3 regions of the Kocuria sp. KKT182 genome follow, and region 2 is predicted to be linked to each of the others. Evidence: riboswitches for the same ligand, from Rfam matches in the RefSeq annotation. Region 2 holds a riboswitch; each other region holds the start of a gene.
What was found. A riboswitch is a leader RNA that binds a small molecule or an ion and turns the genes downstream of it on or off. The one in region 2 is predicted to bind S-adenosylmethionine.
Positions count from the first base shown of each region.

Region 1: linked by a shared signal. The riboswitch ahead of ACZ2G1_RS00295 (bifunctional o-acetylhomoserine/o-acetylserine sulfhydrylase) and the one ahead of ACZ2G1_RS08875 (cobalamin-independent methionine synthase II family protein) in region 2 are both predicted to bind S-adenosylmethionine.
Region 3: linked by a shared signal. The riboswitch ahead of ACZ2G1_RS15230 (O-acetylhomoserine aminocarboxypropyltransferase/cysteine synthase family protein) and the one ahead of ACZ2G1_RS08875 (cobalamin-independent methionine synthase II family protein) in region 2 are both predicted to bind S-adenosylmethionine.

Region 1 covers NZ_CM145757.1:74,928-80,478, forward strand. The annotation lists gene ACZ2G1_RS00285 (CPBP family intramembrane glutamic endopeptidase) at 1-285, shown strand, start outside; gene ACZ2G1_RS00290 (VOC family protein) at 309-947, opposite strand; SAM riboswitch class IV at 1,091-1,206, shown strand; gene ACZ2G1_RS00295 (bifunctional o-acetylhomoserine/o-acetylserine sulfhydrylase) at 1,283-2,695, shown strand; gene metX (homoserine O-acetyltransferase MetX) at 2,692-3,876, shown strand; gene ACZ2G1_RS00305 (SGNH/GDSL hydrolase family protein) at 3,911-4,792, opposite strand; gene ACZ2G1_RS00310 (alpha/beta hydrolase) at 4,874-5,551, shown strand, end outside; gene ACZ2G1_RS00315 (RNA-binding S4 domain-containing protein) at 5,544-5,551, opposite strand, start outside.
Region 2 covers NZ_CM145757.1:1,916,261-1,921,811, forward strand. The annotation lists gene ACZ2G1_RS08850 (acetyl-CoA C-acetyltransferase) at 1-632, opposite strand, end outside; gene ACZ2G1_RS08855 (CoA transferase subunit B) at 629-1,330, opposite strand; gene ACZ2G1_RS08860 (CoA transferase subunit A) at 1,327-2,064, opposite strand; gene ACZ2G1_RS08865 (IclR family transcriptional regulator) at 2,207-2,986, shown strand; gene ACZ2G1_RS08870 (3-hydroxybutyrate dehydrogenase) at 3,003-3,767, opposite strand; SAM riboswitch class I at 3,960-4,063, shown strand; gene ACZ2G1_RS08875 (cobalamin-independent methionine synthase II family protein) at 4,077-5,279, shown strand; gene ACZ2G1_RS08880 (cobalamin-independent methionine synthase II family protein) at 5,320-5,551, shown strand, end outside.
Region 3 covers NZ_CM145757.1:3,265,117-3,270,667, reverse strand. The annotation lists gene ACZ2G1_RS15235 (cystathionine gamma-synthase) at 1-621, opposite strand, end outside; gene ACZ2G1_RS15230 (O-acetylhomoserine aminocarboxypropyltransferase/cysteine synthase family protein) at 630-1,958, opposite strand; SAM riboswitch class IV at 1,996-2,117, opposite strand; gene ACZ2G1_RS15225 (Lrp/AsnC family transcriptional regulator) at 2,231-2,683, opposite strand; gene ACZ2G1_RS15220 (thiamine pyrophosphate-dependent enzyme) at 2,925-4,100, shown strand; gene ACZ2G1_RS15215 (alpha-ketoacid dehydrogenase subunit beta) at 4,097-5,146, shown strand; gene ACZ2G1_RS15210 (dihydrolipoamide acetyltransferase family protein) at 5,149-5,551, shown strand, end outside.

The DNA of each region.
Region 1 (5,551 bases), 1.8 Mb from region 2:
TCGGCCGTGCGCCACGCCCTGGTCGAGGAGGTCGTGGTGGTCGCGTTCCTGACCGACCGGCTGACCCGCATCGGGTGGAGCTGGCCCGTGGTGCTGGTGGTCACGGCCCTGTTCCGCGGCAGCTACCACCTCTACCAGGGGATCGGGCCCTTCCTCGGCAACGTGGTGATGGGCCTCGTCTTCGCGGAGCTCTACCGGCGCACCGGCCGGGTGATGCCTCTCGTCGTCGCGCACTTCCTGCTGGACGCCGTCGGCTTCCTCGGGGCAGCCCGGCTGCTGGGCTGAGCCCCGCCCCGCGGTGCCCGGTCTCAGATGGTGACGGCGCCGTCCGGGGTGCTGAACGAGACGGAGAGCACCCCGGGGGTGCCGTCCGGATAGCGCCAGTCGACCTCGAGGTCCTCGAGCGCGGTCTCGACGGGGGCGCCCAGCCACTCGGCGACCCGTTCCGGGGCACCGGCGATGGTCATCCCCGCGAGCCCGACGTCCGTGATCCGCGCCTGGGACGGGTGCATCTCCGGGGCGGAGTCGAAGTGGATCATGAACGGCAGCTGCGGATCGGCGATCAGGCCCTTGACGCCGATCTGGTGCCACTCGAGGCACCGGCCGTCCGGGAACACCCGGTGGCCGGGCACGGAGCGGCGCCCCAGGCGCTGCTCGAAGGGGGCGAGGTCCTCGACCTCCACGACCCAGCCCAGCCAGCCGCCGCCGGCGGCGGACCGCGCGCGCACGGCCTGGCCGAAGGGCGCCTTCTCCGCCGCCGGGTGCTGGAGGACCTCGACGACCTCCACGTACTGGTGGTTCGTGAGCGGCAGGATCATGTTGCGGGTGCCGAAACGGGGGTGCACCCCGCCCTTGACCGGTTCGATCCCGAGCTGGTCGGCGATGCGCTCGGTGGTGGCCTCCAGGCCCTCCGGGCGGCAGGCGTAGGACACGTGGTCGACTCTCATGGGCACATCGTGGCACCCTGTGAGTTTCGTCTCCAAATCGGTCCGCGACGCGCCGGGCACCGTGCGGGCGACACCCCCGGGCGGGGCGTCACGCCCGGCCCCGGCTTGACGCCGTGCGGGCCTGATCCGGAGAATGCTGTCCAGGTCATGAGCGCCAGCGTCCAAGCCCCAGCTAGCTGGCCGGCAACCCTCCACCGCGGTGGGGTGCCCTGGGTGAAGACCAGGCTCCTCGCGACCGGCGAGCGAGCAAGCGCGGGTCCCCGGCGCCCGGCCGTTCCCGGCCGCACCGCCTCGGCCGGGACGGGACCCCTGAGATCCACAAGGAGTCCCACGGCATGTCCGATCTCCCCGCCTCCAGCACCGACGCCTCCGCCGCCCGCACCGACGTGGCCGCGGCCGAGCGCCCCACCCCCGAGAACCCCGGGGGCTGGGCCTTCGAGACCCGGCAGATCCACGCGGGGCAGAGCCCCGACCCGGTCACCGGCTCGCGCGCCCTGCCGATCCACCAGACCACGTCCTTCGTCTTCCCCGACGCCCAGGCCGCCGCCGACCGCTTCGCGCTCGCCGAGCTCGGCCCGATCTACACGCGGATCGGCAACCCGACCACGGAGGTCGTGGAGAACCGGATCGCCGCCCTGGAGGGCGGCGTGGGCGCCCTCATGCTCAGCGCGGGGCAGTCGGCGACGACGTTCGCCGTGCTCAACGTCGCCGGCGCGGGGGACCACCTCGTGGCCAGCCCCAGCCTGTACGGCGGGACCTACAACCTCTTCAAGTTCACGCTGCCCAAGCTCGGCATCGAGACCACCTTCGTCTCCGACCCCGACGATCCCGAGGCGTGGCGGCGGGCGGTCCGGCCGAACACGAAGGCCTTCTTCGCCGAGACGATCCCGAACCCGCGCAACGACGTCCTCGACATCGAGACGGTCTCCGGGATCGCCCACGACCACGAGGTCCCGCTCATCGTGGACAACACCGTGGCGACCCCCTACCTCGTCCAGCCCCTGCGCTGGGGCGCGGACGTCGTGGTGCACTCGGCCACCAAGTTCCTCGGCGGGCACGGCACGGCCATCGGCGGCGTGATCGTGGACTCCGGGGCCTTCGACTACGGCCGCTACCCGGACCGCTTCCCCGGCTTCAACCAGCCGGACGAGTCCTACGGCGGCCTCGTCTACGCCGAGGCCCTGGGCGCGGAGGGGCCCTTCGGCGTCAACCTGTCCTACATCCTCAAGGCCAGGGTGCAGCTGCTGCGCGACCTCGGCTCGGCGATCTCCCCGTTCAACGCGTTCCTCATCGAGCAGGGCATCGAGACGCTGTCCCTGCGGATGGAGCGGCACGTGGCCAACGCCGGGACGGTGGCCCGCTGGCTCGAGGCCCGCGAGGACGTGCGCTCGGTGTCCTGGGCCGGGCTGGAGTCCTCCCCGTGGCACGAGCGGGCGCAGAAGTACGCGCCCCGGGGCGCCGGGTCGATCCTGGGCTTCGTCCTCGACGGCGGCCGGGAGGCCGGGGCCGCCTTCGTGGACGCCCTGACCCTGCACTCGAACGTCGCCAACATCGGCGACGTGCGCTCCCTCGTGATCCACCCCGCGTCCACCACGCACAGCCAGCTCCTGCCCGAGGAGCAGCTGGCCGCCGGCGTGGAGCCCGGCTTCGTGCGCCTGTCCGTGGGCCTGGAGCACATCGACGACATCCTGGCGGACCTGGAGCAGGGCTTCGCCGCGGCCGCGGCCGCGCAGGGAGGACAGGAGTGACCGTGACGGTCGTGAGGGGCTCCGGCGCCGGGACCGCCGTCCGCGAGGACGGCGTGCCGCGGGTCGCCGGGATCGGCGAGCTGGAGCTCGAGTCGGGCTTCCGGCTGCCCGACGTCCGGATCGCCTACGAGACGTGGGGGACGCTCGCGCCGGACGCCTCCAACGCGGTGCTCGTCGAGCACGCCCTCACCGGGGACACCCACGTGGCGGCCGGCCGGGCCCGCCCCGGCGCCCCCGAGGCCGAGCGGCGCGCCGCCGAGAGCGGCGGCTGGTGGGAGGGCCTGATCGGCCCCGGCGCCGCCATCGACACGGACCGGTGGTTCGTGGTCTGCACCAACATCGTGGGCGGCTGCTACGGGTCCACGGGCCCGGCGACCCCCGCGCCGCCGAGCGTGGACCCCGAGGGCCGCCCCTGGGGCTCCCGCTTCCCGCTCATCACCGTCCGGGACTCCGTGCACGCCGAGGCGGCGCTGGCCGACGCCCTCGGCATCGACGCCTGGCGCCTGGTCATCGGCGGCTCCATGGGCGGGGCCCGCGCCCTGGAGTGGGCCGTGACCCACCCGGACCGGGTCCGGGCGTGCGCGGTGGTCGCCGCGTGCGCCCAGTCCAGCGCCGAGCAGCTCGCGTGGGGCCAGGCGCAGAACCTCGCGATCCGCCAGGACCCGCACTTCCGCGGCGGGGACTACTACGACGGCCCGCCTCCCGTCACGGGCCTGGGCCTGGCCCGGCGGATCGCCCACATCACCTACCGCTCGGCCGACGAGCTGCACCACCGGTTCGGGCGCTCGCCGCAGGCCGAGGAGCAGGTCATCGACACGCACGCCGGCGGGCGGGGGCGCTACCAGGTGGAGAGCTACCTCGACCACCAGGCGTCCAAGCTGGCGGGCCGCTTCGACGCCAACAGCTACCTCGCCGTCAACGAGACGCTCATGTCCCACGACGTCGCCCGGGGCCGCGGCACGCTCGAGGAGGCGCTGTCCGTGACCTCGTGCGAGTGGCTCGTGGCGGCGGTGGACTCCGACCGGCTCTACCTGCCCCGCGAGTCCGACGTCCTGGCCGCCGCGCTGCCCGGGGACGTCCGGCGGCACACCCTGACCTCGCCCTCGGGCCACGACGGCTTCCTCATCGAGGCTCCCCAGCTCGGCAAGCTGCTCGTGGAGACCGTGCTGCCCGAGCGCTGAGCCGGGACGGGGGTCCTCAGCCGTTCCCGCTCGCTCAGCCGTCCGCGGCACCCCGGTCGTCGCCGGGGCCCGCCCCGGGTCCCTCGCCGGGCGCGACGCCGCCCCCGGGCACGGTGGGGGTGCCGAAGTGCGGCCGCTTCGGCCGGACCTGCGCCCCGGAGCTGGTGCGCCGGATCCGGCGGGCCACCCACGGGCGCAGATAGCGGTGGGCCCAGACGAGGTCCTCGCCGCGGGCCTGCCGCCAGGACGAGGGCGGGCGGTCGGGCACCACCTCGGGCACGAGGCCGTGCGCGAGGCCCAGGGTGTCCAGGGCCTCGACCGCGATCCGGTGGTGGCCCAGGGGCGAGAAGTGCAGCCGGTCGGGGTCCCACATCGCCGGGTCCGCGAGCTCCCGCAGCCCCCACAGGTCCACCAGCACGGCGTCGTGCCGGGACGCGACCACGCGCACGTTCTCGTTGTAGACAGCGATCCGGCCCCGGATCCCGCGCAGCACGGGCGTGGCGCCGATGTCCGGGCCGCCGACCAGCACGACCGTCGCCCCGTTCGCCGCGAGCCGGCCCACGACGTCGTCCATCTCCTCGGCGATCGCGTCCGGGTCCCCGCCGGGGCGCAGCATGTCGTTGCCGCCCGCGCAGACCGTCACGAGGTCCGGGGTCAGCTCCAGGGCCGGTGCCACCTGCTCGTCGACGATCTGGCGGAAGAGCCGGCCGCGGATCGCGAGATTGGCGTAGGACAGGCCGGGGGCGAGGCGGTTCAGCTCCTCGGCGACCCGGTCCGCCCAGCCGCGGTGCCCGCCGGGGGAGCCGGGGTCCGGGTCCCCGATGCCCTCCGTGAACGAGTCGCCGATCGCCACCATGCGGCGCCACGGGTGGACGGGAGGTGCGGTGTCCGGGGGCCCCGGCGTCGTCTCGGTCATGCCTCCCGGTCTACCACCGGGCCCGGCGGGCGTCCACGCGCCCGCGCCGCGGGCCCCGGGACCGGGTGGCACACTGGTGCCATGACCGACGCCACCGTCCCGACCGGGACCGCCACCCCCTTCGCCGTGTGGAGCAGGGACGCCGACGCCCGCCCCGGCACCCCGCTGCTCGTGCTCCTGCACGGCTACGGCTCGCACGAGCAGGACCTCATGGGTCTCGTCCCGGCCCTGCCAGGCGAGTTCAGCGTGGCGTCCGTGCGCGCTCCCCAGCCCGCCGGGTTCGGCTACCAGTGGTTCCCGCTCGCCGCGGACCTCAGCTTCTCCCTCGACCGGGTGGCCGAGGCCGTGGAGCCCGTCGCGGCGTGGCTGCGGGAGCTGGCCGCGGACCACCCCAGCACCACGCTGCTGGGGTTCTCGCAGGGCATGGCCATGGCCACGTCCCTCGCCCGGCACATGCCGGGCGAGATCGCCGCCGTGGTGGGGCTCTCCGGCTTCGTGGTCCCCGGCGAGCACCCCCTGTTCGCCGACGAGCAGCTGCGGGAGCGGCCGCTGCGGATGTTCTGGGGCCGTGACCCGCAGGACCCGGTCATCCCGCAGGAGCTCGTCGACTCCACCGCCGAGTGGGCGCTCGAGCACGCCGACGTCATGAAGGTGCACTACACCGGGGTCGGCCACGGGATCAGCCCGCAGGAGGTGGGGCACGTGCGCGAGTACCTCACCCAGGTGGTGCTGGGGGACCCGGACCGCCCGGTCAGCCGC
Region 2 (5,551 bases):
TTGCGCTGCGGGACGGACACGGGGGCGATCTCGTCGCGGAAGACGCCCTCCTCCGCGGCGCGGGCCGCGCGCTGGTGGCTCAGGGCAGCGACCTGGTCCTGCTCCTCGCGGGAGATCGAGCGATCGCTGTTGCCGGACTCGGTGAGCGAGCCCATGGACACGCACGCGGCGACGTCGACGAGCCCGTCCTTGGCCACCGCGTCCTCGAGCTTGAAGTCGCCGTAGCTCTTGCCCTGCCGCACGCCCATCGCGAGGTGCGGGGCGTTGGTCATGGACTCCTGGCCGCCGGCCACGACGATCTCGGCCTCGCCCGCGCGGATCATCCGGGCGGCGTTGGTGATGGCCACGAGCCCGGAGAGGCAGACCTTGTTGACGGTCTCGGCGGGCACGCTCAGCGGGATGCCCGCGGTGACGGCCGCCTGGCGGGCCGGGTTCTGCCCGGCGCCGGCCTGCAGGACGTGGCCCATGAGCACGTAGTCCACCTGCTCGGGGGCGATCCCGCCGCGCTCGAGCGCGGCCCGGATGGCGTGGGCGCCCAGCTCGGCCGCGGTGAAGGACGCCAGGTGGCCCAGGATCTTGCCCTGGGGCGTGCGGGCGCCGGACAGGACGACGACGTCGGTGGCGGTGCTCATCGGTTCTCCTCAGCGCCGCCGGCGGCGGCGGTCTCGGTGGGGACGGTGTCGGGGGTGACGTCCTGCAGGTCCGTGCGGAAGGACGCCTCGGTCTTCTCGCGGATCTCGTCCTCGGTGACCCCGGGGGCGAGGCTGCGCAGCACGAGCCCGCCGTCCTCGACGTCGAACACGCACAGGTCCGTGACGATGCGGTCGACCACGCGCACCCCGGTGAGCGGGAGATCGCACTCGGTCTTGATCTTGGCGGAGCCGTCCTTGGTGACGTGCTCGGTCAGCACGACGACGCGCGGGGTGCCGGCCACCAGGTCCATGGCGCCGCCCATCCCCTTGACCATCTTGCCGGGGATCATCCAGTTGGCGAGGTCACCGGTGCCGGAGACCTGCATGGCGCCGAGGATCGCGATCTTGACGTGGCCGCCGCGGATCATCCCGAAGGACGTGGCGGAGTCGAAGATGGAGGCCCCGGGCAGCAGTGTGATGGTCTGCTTGCCGGCGTTGATGAGGTCCGGGTCCTCGTCGCCCTCGTAGGGGAACGGGCCCATGCCGAGCACGCCGTTCTCGGACTGCAGCACCACGTCGACGCCCTCGGGCAGGTTGTTGGCCACGAGGGTGGGGATGCCGATGCCGAGGTTGACGTAGTCGCCGTCGGAGAGCTCGACGGCGGCGATCGCCGCCATCTCGTCGCGGGTCCAGCTCATGCCTGGTCTCCGTTCTGCTGGGCGGCCCGCCCGGCGGGGCGGGGGCGGACGGTGCGCTGCTCGATGTCCTTGGGCGCGCCGCTGTACTGCGCGACGTGCTGGACGTAGACGCCCGGGGTCACGATGTGGTCGGGGTGGATCTCGCCGACCGCCACGACGTGCTCGACCTCGGCGAAGGTGACCTTCCCGGCGGTCGCGACGATCGGGTTGAAGTTGCGCGCGGTGTAGCGGTAGACGAGGTTGCCGTCGGCGTCCCCGGTGTGGGCGTGGACCAGGGCGATGTCGGCGACGATGCCGCGCTCCTGCACGTAGGTCTCGCCGTCGAACTCGGCGTGCGGCTTGCCCTCGGCCACGAGGGTGCCGACCCCGGTCTTCGTGTAGAAGGCGGGGATGCCCGCGCCGCCGGCTCGGAGCCGCTCGGCGAGGGTGCCCTGGGGGTTGAACTCGACCTCGAGCTCGCCGTCCAGGTACTGCTGGGCGAACAGCTTGTTCTCGCCCACGTAGGAGGCGAGGACCTTCTTCACCTGGCGGTTCTCGAGCAGGACCCCGAGGCCCTTGCCGTCCACGCCCATGTTGTTGGAGACCACCGTGAGGTCCGTGACCCCGGAGTCCCGCACCGCGTCGATGAGATCCCGGGGGATCCCGCTCAGCCCGAACCCGCCCACGGCGAGCGTCATGCCGTCCCGCAGGCTCTCCGCCAGCAGCTCGGCGGCGTTGTCTCTGACCTTGGACACCCTTGTCCCTTCCTCTCGTCGGACTGTGACCCAGCACTCAATCTAGGGAGCCTCCACATGCCGGTCAACAGATCCGGCGGCACGACGGCGCTTCTCCTCAGCATCCGGCCATTCGTCCCCTGACTGTCCATATAGTGGAGTCATGGGACAGGAGCGGACGACGGGCCAGGGGACCCAGGTGGTCCACCGGGTGGGGCAGCTGCTGCGGGCCGTCGCGGGGCGGGAACGGGGCAGCACGGTGGCGGAGCTCGCCGCCGAGACCGGGCTGACCCGCCCCACTGTGCACCGGCTGCTCACGGGACTGGCCGAGGAGGGCCTCGTGGACCGCGACGCCGGGACCGGGGCCTGGCAGCTGGGCCCCGAGCTGTACGTGCTGGGCGCGGTGGCGGCCCACCGCTATCCGATCCGGGAGCTGGCCGGGCCCTCGCTGCGCCGGCTCGCGGAGGCCACCGGCGAGAGTGCGTTCCTCTCGGTCCGCCGCGGGCTGGAGACGGTCTGCCTGGCGCGCGTGGAGGGCGCCTTCCCCATCCGCTCCCACGTCCTCTACGAGGGGCTGCGGCTGCCGCTCGGCGTGGCCTCGGCGGGGCTGGCGGTCCTGGCCCACCTCCCGGACGCGGAGGTGGACCGGGTCCTCGCGGCCACGGCCGGGGCCCGCGCCGAGTGGGGCCCGCTGCACACGCCCGAGCGGATCCGGGAGCTGCTCGCGGACGTCCGGCGGGAGGGCTTCGCCGTGAACCCGGGGCTGATCGTCGAGGGCAGCTGGGGCATGGCCGCCGCGGTCTTCGACGCGACGGGCGCGCCGGTCTACGCGCTGAGCCTCACGGGCATCGAGCCCCGGTTCAGCGGCGAGCGCCGGCAGCTCCTGGGCCGGGCCCTGCTCACGGAGGCCCACCGGCTCTCCCGGGAGCTGGGTCACCGCTGAGCGGCCCGGGGCGGGCTCAGCGCGCCGTCCAGCCGCCGTCCATCGTGTAGGAGGCCCCGGTGACCATGGACGCGTGCGGTCCGGCCAGCCACGCGACCAGGCTGCCGACGTCCTCCGGGTCCACGAGCTTCTTGATCGGCGTCTCGCCGAGCATGATCCGCTCCACCACCTCGGACTCGGGGATCCCGTGCACCCTCGCCTGGTCGGCGATCTGCTTCTCGACGAGCGGGGTGCGCACGTAGCCGGGGTTGATGCAGTTGCTCGTCACCCCGTGGGCCGCGCCCTCCACCGCGACGGTCTTGGACAGCCCCTCCAGGCCGTGCTTCGCCGAGACGTAGGCGCTCTTGTAGGGGGACGCCCGCAGCCCGTGCACGGAGGAGACGTTGATGACGCGCCCCCAGCCCCGCTCGTACATGTGCGGCAGCGCGGCGCGCACCAGCAGGAACGGGGACTCCAGCATCAGCACCAGGATCCGGTGGAAGTCCGCGGGGTCGAACTCCTGGAGGGGGGCGACCTTCTGGATGCCGGCGTTGTTGACCAGCACGTCGACCTCGAGGCTCAGCTCGGCGAGCGCCGCGGTGTCGAGCAGGTCGACGGCCCACGCGCGGCCGCCGAGCTCGTCCGCGACGCGCTGCGCCCCGGCCTCGTCGACGTCGGCCACGACCACGTGCGCGCCGGAGCCGGCGAGGGCCCGGGCGGCGGCCAGGCCGATGCCGCTCGCGCCACCGGTGACGAGCGCCGTGCGGCCCTCGAGGTCCTGCTGCTGGGGCGTCTGGGACATGGGGGTCCTTCCTGTGGTCCGTCGTGCCCGCGGGGTGAGGGGCACAGATCACCGCCACGGTATGTGATCCAGGCCATGTTCGCGAAGGACAGCTCCGCCCGGGAGTGCGCGCCGGGTCGCGTCACACGGCGTCATGTCCGTCATCCGGGCGCCGAATGGCGCAGCGCGCACGGGTGCGCTTGGATGACAGGGTCACCATCCAGAGCGGCCGAGAGATCTGGCTCGACGACGCCGCAGCAACCCGGGCGACGGCATCCCCGTCCCGCCTCCGGTGCTACCGCCAGGACCGATGGAAAGGACGCACGACCCATGCTGCGAAGCGCCGACCGCATCCGCACGACCCACGCCGGGTCCCTCCCGCGCACCCCGGCGCTGCTCGAGGCCAACCGGGCGAAGGGGGCCGTCCCGGAGGCGGAGTACGACCGGCTCCTGCAGGACTCGGTGGTCGACGTGGTCCGCCGACAGCGCGAGCTCGGGATCGACGTGGTCAACGACGGCGAGTACGGCCACGTCATGGCCGCGGAGGTCGACTACGGCGCGTGGTGGCACTACGTCTTCGCCCGGATCTCGGGCCTCACCCCCGGCGACGTGGACCTGTGGGAGCAGGAGCCGCAGCGCTCCTCGCCCGGCAGGGTGGTCCTGACGAGCTTCGGGGACCGCCGGGACCGCCGGCTCTTCCACGAGGCGTACGCGGACCCCTCCTCGGGCATCACCACGGGCAAGCAGGCGCCGTTCCCGAAGATCACCGGGAAGCTGGAGTACACGGGCCACGCGGCGCTGGAGGCGGACATCCGCAACCTCAAGGCCGGGCTGCAGGCCACGGGCGCGAGCGAGGGCTACCTCGCCGCGCTGTCCCCGGGCTCGTGCGCGCGGCTGGAGAACACCCACTACGCGGACGAGGACGAGGTGCTGACCGCCTGCGCCGAGGTGATGCGCGAGGAGTACCGGGCGATCACCGACGCCGGGCTGATCGTGCAGATCGACGACCCGTCCATCGCGGAGAACTGGGACCAGGTCAATCCCGAGCCCGGCGTGGAGGACTACCTCGCGTTCACCCGCAAGCGGGTCGAGGCCCTCAACTACGCCCTCGAGGGCATCCCGGAGGAGCAGGTGCGCTTCCACCTGTGCTGGGGCTCCTGGCACGGCCCGCACACCACGGACCTCGGGTTCGAGCACCTGGTGGAGCTCATGCTCTCCATCAGGGCCGGCGGCTACAGCTTCGAGGCCGCCAACGCCCGGCACGAGCACGAGTGGAAGGTCTGGCAGGACCACGAGCTGCCCGAGGGCAAGATCATCATCCCGGGGATCGTCTCCCACGCCACCAACGTGGTGGAGCACCCGGAGCTGGTGGCCGACCGGATCGAGCGCTTCGCCCGCCAGGTGGGCCGCGAGAACGTGATCGCCTCGACCGACTGCGGCCTGGGCGGGCGGATCCACCCGCAGATCGCCGCGGCGAAGCTCGAGACCCTCGCCCGCGGGGCCGAGCTCGCCTCCCGCCGGCTCTGGTCCTGACCGGCCCCCGACCTTCCCGCAGACCCTCAGGAGGACACGCATGACCATGCAGAACACCGACCACGTGCAGACCACCCACGTGGGCTCCCTGCCGCGGACCCCGCGGCTGCTCGAGGCCAACCAGCGGCACGCCGAGGGCGCCATCACGTTCGAGCAGCTCACCGACGAGCTCGCCGTGGGCGTCGAGGACGTGGTGCGCCGGCAGCGCGAGATCGGCGTGGACGTGGTCAACGACGGCGAGTACGGGCACACGATGTCCAGCGCGGTCGACT
Region 3 (5,551 bases), 1.3 Mb from region 2:
GGTGGAGTGCACCACGGCGTGCGCGCCGAGCTCGAGGGGGGTCTGCAGGTACGGGGACGCGAAGGTGTTGTCGACGACGAGCAGCGCCCCGGCGTCCCGGGCCAGCTGCGCCCACGCCGCGACGTCGGCGATGCCGAGCAGCGGGTTGGACGGCGTCTCGAGCCACAGCACCTTCGTGGCGCCGGGGCGCACGGCCGCCCGGACGGCGTCGAGGTCCGTGATCTCCACGGGCGTGTGCCCGATGTCCCACGGGGCGAGGACCCGGGTGATCAGCCGGTTGGTGCCGCCGTAGCCGTCGGCGCCGAGCACGATGTGGTCGCCCGGGCGCAGCACGGCGCGCAGCAGGGCGTCCTCTGCCGCGATCCCCGAGGCGAACGCGAACCCCCGCTCGCCGCGCTCCAGGGCCGCGAGCTGCTCCTCGAAGCCGCTGCGGGTGGGGTTGGAGCCGCGGCTGTACTCGTGCCCGGCGCGCAGCACGTTGATCCCGTCCTGGGCGAACGTGGAGGTCTGGTAGATCGGCGGGATGACCGCCCCGGTCAGCGGGTCGGGCTCCTGGCCGGCGTGGACGGCGGTGGTCGTGAAGCCCCGGTGGCGGGTGCGGGTCTCGGTGGGGGACGTCATGGCGGGGCTCACTTCCGGGTGGTCTGGACGGCGGTGACGACGGTGTCGAGGGCCTGGCCGAGGTCGGCCACGAGGTCCTGGGGGGACTCGAGGCCGATCGAGAGCCGGATCGTGGTCTCGGCGATCCCGCCGGCCCGGCGCTGCTCGGGGGTCAGGCGGCAGTGGGTCATGGCCGCCGGGTGGGCCACGAGGCTGCGGGTGTCCCCGATGTTGGCGACCAGCTTGAACAGCCGGAGCGCGTCGATGAACGGGCCCACGGCGCCGTCCGGGGCGGCGAGGTCGAAGGAGAACACGGAGCCGGTCCCGCGCGGGAAGTCCCGGGCCGCGATCCCGGCGCCGGGGTCCCCGGGCACGCCGGGGTGGTGGACGCGGGCGACGGCGGGGTGCCCGGCCAGGAACTCGGCCACCGCCAGCGCCGAGGCCGTGTGGCGGGCCACGCGCAGGTCGAGGGTCTCGGTGCCCTGCAGGATCTGGCTGGCGTTGAACGGGGAGAGCGTGGTGCCGAGGTCGTGCACGTACTTCGCCCGGACCAGGTGCAGGTAGGGGCTGGCGGCGGCGCACTTGTCGACGAGGCTGAGTCCGCCCCAGCGGGCGCGGGCCTGGGTGAACTGCGGCCACTTGTCCGGCCGGGCGGACCAGTCGAAGGTCCCGCCGTCCACGACCGCCCCGGCGAGCGCGTTGCCGTGCCCGCCCAGGAACTTGGTGGCCGAGTGCACCACGATGTCCGCGCCCTTCTCCAGCGGCCGGTACAGGGCCGGGGACGCGAGGGTGTTGTCGACGACGACGGGCACGCCGGCGGTCCGGGCGACGTCGGCGATCCCGGGCAGGTCCGGGAGGGTGGCCAGCGGGTTGCCGATGGACTCGAGCAGGAACGCGCGGGTGTCGGGGCGCACGGCCGCGGCCCACGCCCCCGGGGCGGTGGGGTCCACGAAGGAGACCTCGATGCCGTAGTCCGCGAAGGAGTCGGTGAGCAGGTCCACCGTGCCCCCGTAGAGCTTCTCGGAGGCCACGAGATGCTTCCCGGCGCCCTGGCCGAGCAGGGCCAGCAGCGCCACGGCCACGGCGGACTGGCCCGAGCCGGTCGCCACGGCGCCCGCGCCGCCCTCGAGGTCGCTGATCCGCTGCTCGAGCACGGCCACCGTGGGGTTGCCGGTGCGCGTGTAGGTGAAGCCTGCCCGGGTCTGGGCGAACATCTGCCGGGCCGCCTCGTAGTCCGGGAACTCGAAGGCCGCGGTCTGGTAGATCGGCACCGTCAGGGTGCGCTGGACGACCTGGTCGTGGGTGCCGGCGTGGATCTGCCGGGTCGCGAGGTCGTGGTCGGTCACGGGGATGGACATGGCGCTGCTCCTGTGCCTTGCTCTTACCCGCACCGGTCATCCGCGCGGGCCCGGTGGGCACGCCGCGGAAGATGCAGGCCGCTTCCTCATCCGAACCACCCAATGAGCATGGGGTTGGTGCGTGACCAAGTCGGAGCTTGGCGGTCACGTCTCGTGAAGCTGGAACAACACTATGCGCAGAGGTAGTGGGTGTCCCTCCGCGTCGGAAGATGACGACCGTGACGGTTCGTGACGCCGGCCGTGCGCGCCGGGCCCGGCGCGGGGCCGGCGCGTCAGGCCCGGGTGTCGATGTCCTCGAAGATCAGGAACGTCTGGGTGTCCACCACGCCGGGCAGCTGCTGGACGTGCTCGAAGATCACCTGCCGCAGGTGCACGGTGTCCACGGCCCGCACGAGGAGCATGACGTCGAAGTTCCCGCCCACCAGGGCGATGTGGTGCACGGCGGGGATCGCCTGGAGCTGGGCGCACAGCTCCCGCCAGGTGTTCTGCTGGAGCTTGAGCGTCACGTACGCGGAGGCCTGCAGGCCCGCCCGGACCGGGTCGATCACGGTGCTGAAGCGCAGGATCACCCCCTCGTCCCGGAGCCGGTTGATCCGGGCGTAGGCGTGGGCGCGGGAGACGTGCACGGCCGCGGCGATCGCCGTCACGGACTGCCTCGCGTCTCGGGACAGCTCCGCGAGGATCTTCCGGTCGGTCTCGTCCAGCGGCACGGGGGTCGAGGGCACGGCGGGCTCCTTCGGGGCGGGTCGGGCGCGGGGCCCGGAACGTGTCGGACGAATGCGTGTGCTCCACGCCACACTAGAACATGTCGTCCACGCGCGGTGCACTGTCCGTCTCAGACTTCTGCATTTTCCCCGCTCTGTGGATACGAACCATGCCCGGTTCCCATACTGGGGAGACAGAGCCGCACCACCTTCCTGCCCTCCCCGGACCGCGGCCGCACCGGGGACCGACCGAGGGGACACCATGAGCCAGACCGTCGAGACCCCCGAGGACCCGATCCTCCGGGCCTCCCAGAGCTTCGGCATCACACCGGAGCAGTACATGCTCCCGGCCCGCGGCGAGATCCGCATGGTCGACCCGAGCGGGCGGCTGCTCGCCCCCGAGGAGCAGGGCACCGGCCCCGGCCACGAGTACCCGCTGCCGGCCCCGGACGTCCTGCTGGGCGCCTACGAGAAGCTGGTGGTCGGGCGGCGGGTCAACGACCAGAACTCCGCGCTGGTCCGCCAGGGCCGGATGGCCGTCTACCCGTCCAGCCACGGCCAGGAGGCCTGCCAGGTGGCGGCCGCCCTGTGCCTCGAGGAGGGCGACTGGCTGTTCCCCACCTACCGGGACACCGTGGCGGTCATGACCAAGGGCGTGGACCCGATGCAGGTCATGGCGATCTTCCGCGGCGAGTGGCACAGCGGCTACGACCCGCACGAGCACCACGTGGGCATCCAGTCGACCCCGCTCACCACCCAGCTGCTGCACGCGGTGGGCGTGGCCCACGCCGCCAAGCTGCGCGGCGAGGACACCGTGGTCCTGGCGATGTGCGGGGACGGCGCCACCAGCGAGGGCGACTTCCACGAGGCCCTGAACTTCGCGGCCGTGTTCAAGCTGCCGGTCGTGTTCTTCGTGCAGAACAACGGCTACGCGATCTCCGTGCCCCTGTCCCAGCAGTCCGCGGCCCCGAGCCTCGCCCACAAGGCGGTCGGCTACGGCATGGCCGGCGAGCGCGTGGACGGCAACGACCTCGTGGCGCTGCTCGCCACCCTGCGGCGCGCCGTGGACCTGGCCCGCTCCGAGTCCGAGCCCCTCCTCGTGGAGGCGCACACCTACCGCATGCAGGCGCACACCAACGCCGACGACGCCACCCGCTACCGGGACGACGCCGAGGTGCAGGAGTGGATCGCCAAGGACCCGGTGACCCGGATGCGCGCCTACCTCGGCGCCGAGGACGTGCTCGACGACGCGGCGGAGCAGCGCATCGCCGCCGCCGCCGAGGACGTCGCCACGGCCCTGCGCGACGGCATGAACGCCGACGTGGAGATCGACCCGCTCGAGCTGTTCCGCCACGTCTACACCGAGCAGACCCCGCAGCTCGCCGAGCAGGAGCAGTTCCTGGCCGCCGAGCTCGCCCGAGAGGAGACCGGACAGTGAGCACCCTGCACGCCCCCGCCCCGGCCGGCGAGGCCCCGGCGGTCAAGCCCGCCACCTTCGCCCAGGCGCTCAACACCGCCCTGGCCGACGCGCTGGCCGCCGACCCCGCCGTCGTCGTCTTCGGCGAGGACGTCGGCACCCTCGGCGGCGTCTTCCGCATCACCGACGGGCTGACGAAGCGCTTCGGCCGCACCCGGTGCTTCGACACCCCGCTGGCCGAGTCCGGGATCGCCGGCATGGCCGTGGGCATGGCGATGAACCGGATGCGCCCCGTCATCGAGATGCAGTTCGACGCCTTCGCCTACCCGGCCTTCGAGCAGGTCGCCTCGCACATCGCGAAGATGCACAACCGCACCCGCGGCGCCGTGCGCCTGCCGATCGTCATCCGGATCCCCTACGCCGGCGGCATCGGCGGCGTGGAGCACCACTGCGACTCCTCCGAGGCCTACTACGCCCACACCCCGGGCCTGAAGGTGTTCACCCCCGCCACGGTCGAGGACGCCTACCTCATGCTGCGCGAGGCGATCGACTCGGACGACCCCGTCGTGTTCTTCGAGCCCAAGAAGCTCTACTGGTCCAAGGCCCCCGTGGACCTGGCCGAACTGAGGGACCGCTACGAGAACGGGGCGCCCGAGCGCCGGGAGGGCCGCGCCGTCGTCGCCCGCGCCGGCGAGGACGCCACGCTGCTGGCCTACGGGCCGTCCGTGCCGACCGCCGTGGCGGCCGCCGCGGCCGCCGCCGCCGAGGGTCGCTCGCTCGAGGTCGTGGACCTGCGCAGCATCGTCCCGTTCGACGACGAGACGGTCGCCGCGTCGGTGCGGAAGACCGGGCGCGTGGTGGTCGTGGCCGAGGCGCCGGGCTTCGCGTCCGTGGCCGCCGAGATCGTGGCCCGCGTCCAGGAGCGCTGCTTCCACTCCCTGGCCGCGCCCGTGCGCCGCGTGACCGGGTTCGACATCCCGTACCCGGCGCCCAAGCTCGAGGAGCACTACCTGCCGAGCGTCGACCGCATCCTCGACGCCGTGGACGACCTGCAGTGGGAGGACTGACCATGACCGTGAAGACGTTCACCCTGCCGGATCTCGGCGAGGGACTGACCGAGGCCGAGCTCGTGAGCTGGCTCGTCCAGGTGGGCGACACCGTCGCCGTGGACCAGCCGATCGCCGAGGTGGAGACCGCCAAGTCCGCCGTGGAGGTGCCCTGCCCCTTCGCCGGGACCGTGCACCAGCTGCACGGCGCCTCGGGGCAGACCCTCGACGTCGGCGCGCCGCTGATCTCCGTCGACACCGCGGACCGGGCCGGGACGCCCGCCCCGCAGGGCGGCGGCCCGAAGGGCGGGCAGTCCTACCGGGAGGAGGAGCGCGCCGGGGCGGACCCCGCGGCGGCCGCCGAGGCCTCCGCGGTCGCCGCGGCCTCCGACGACGACGCCGGGTCGGGCAGCGTGCTCATCGGCT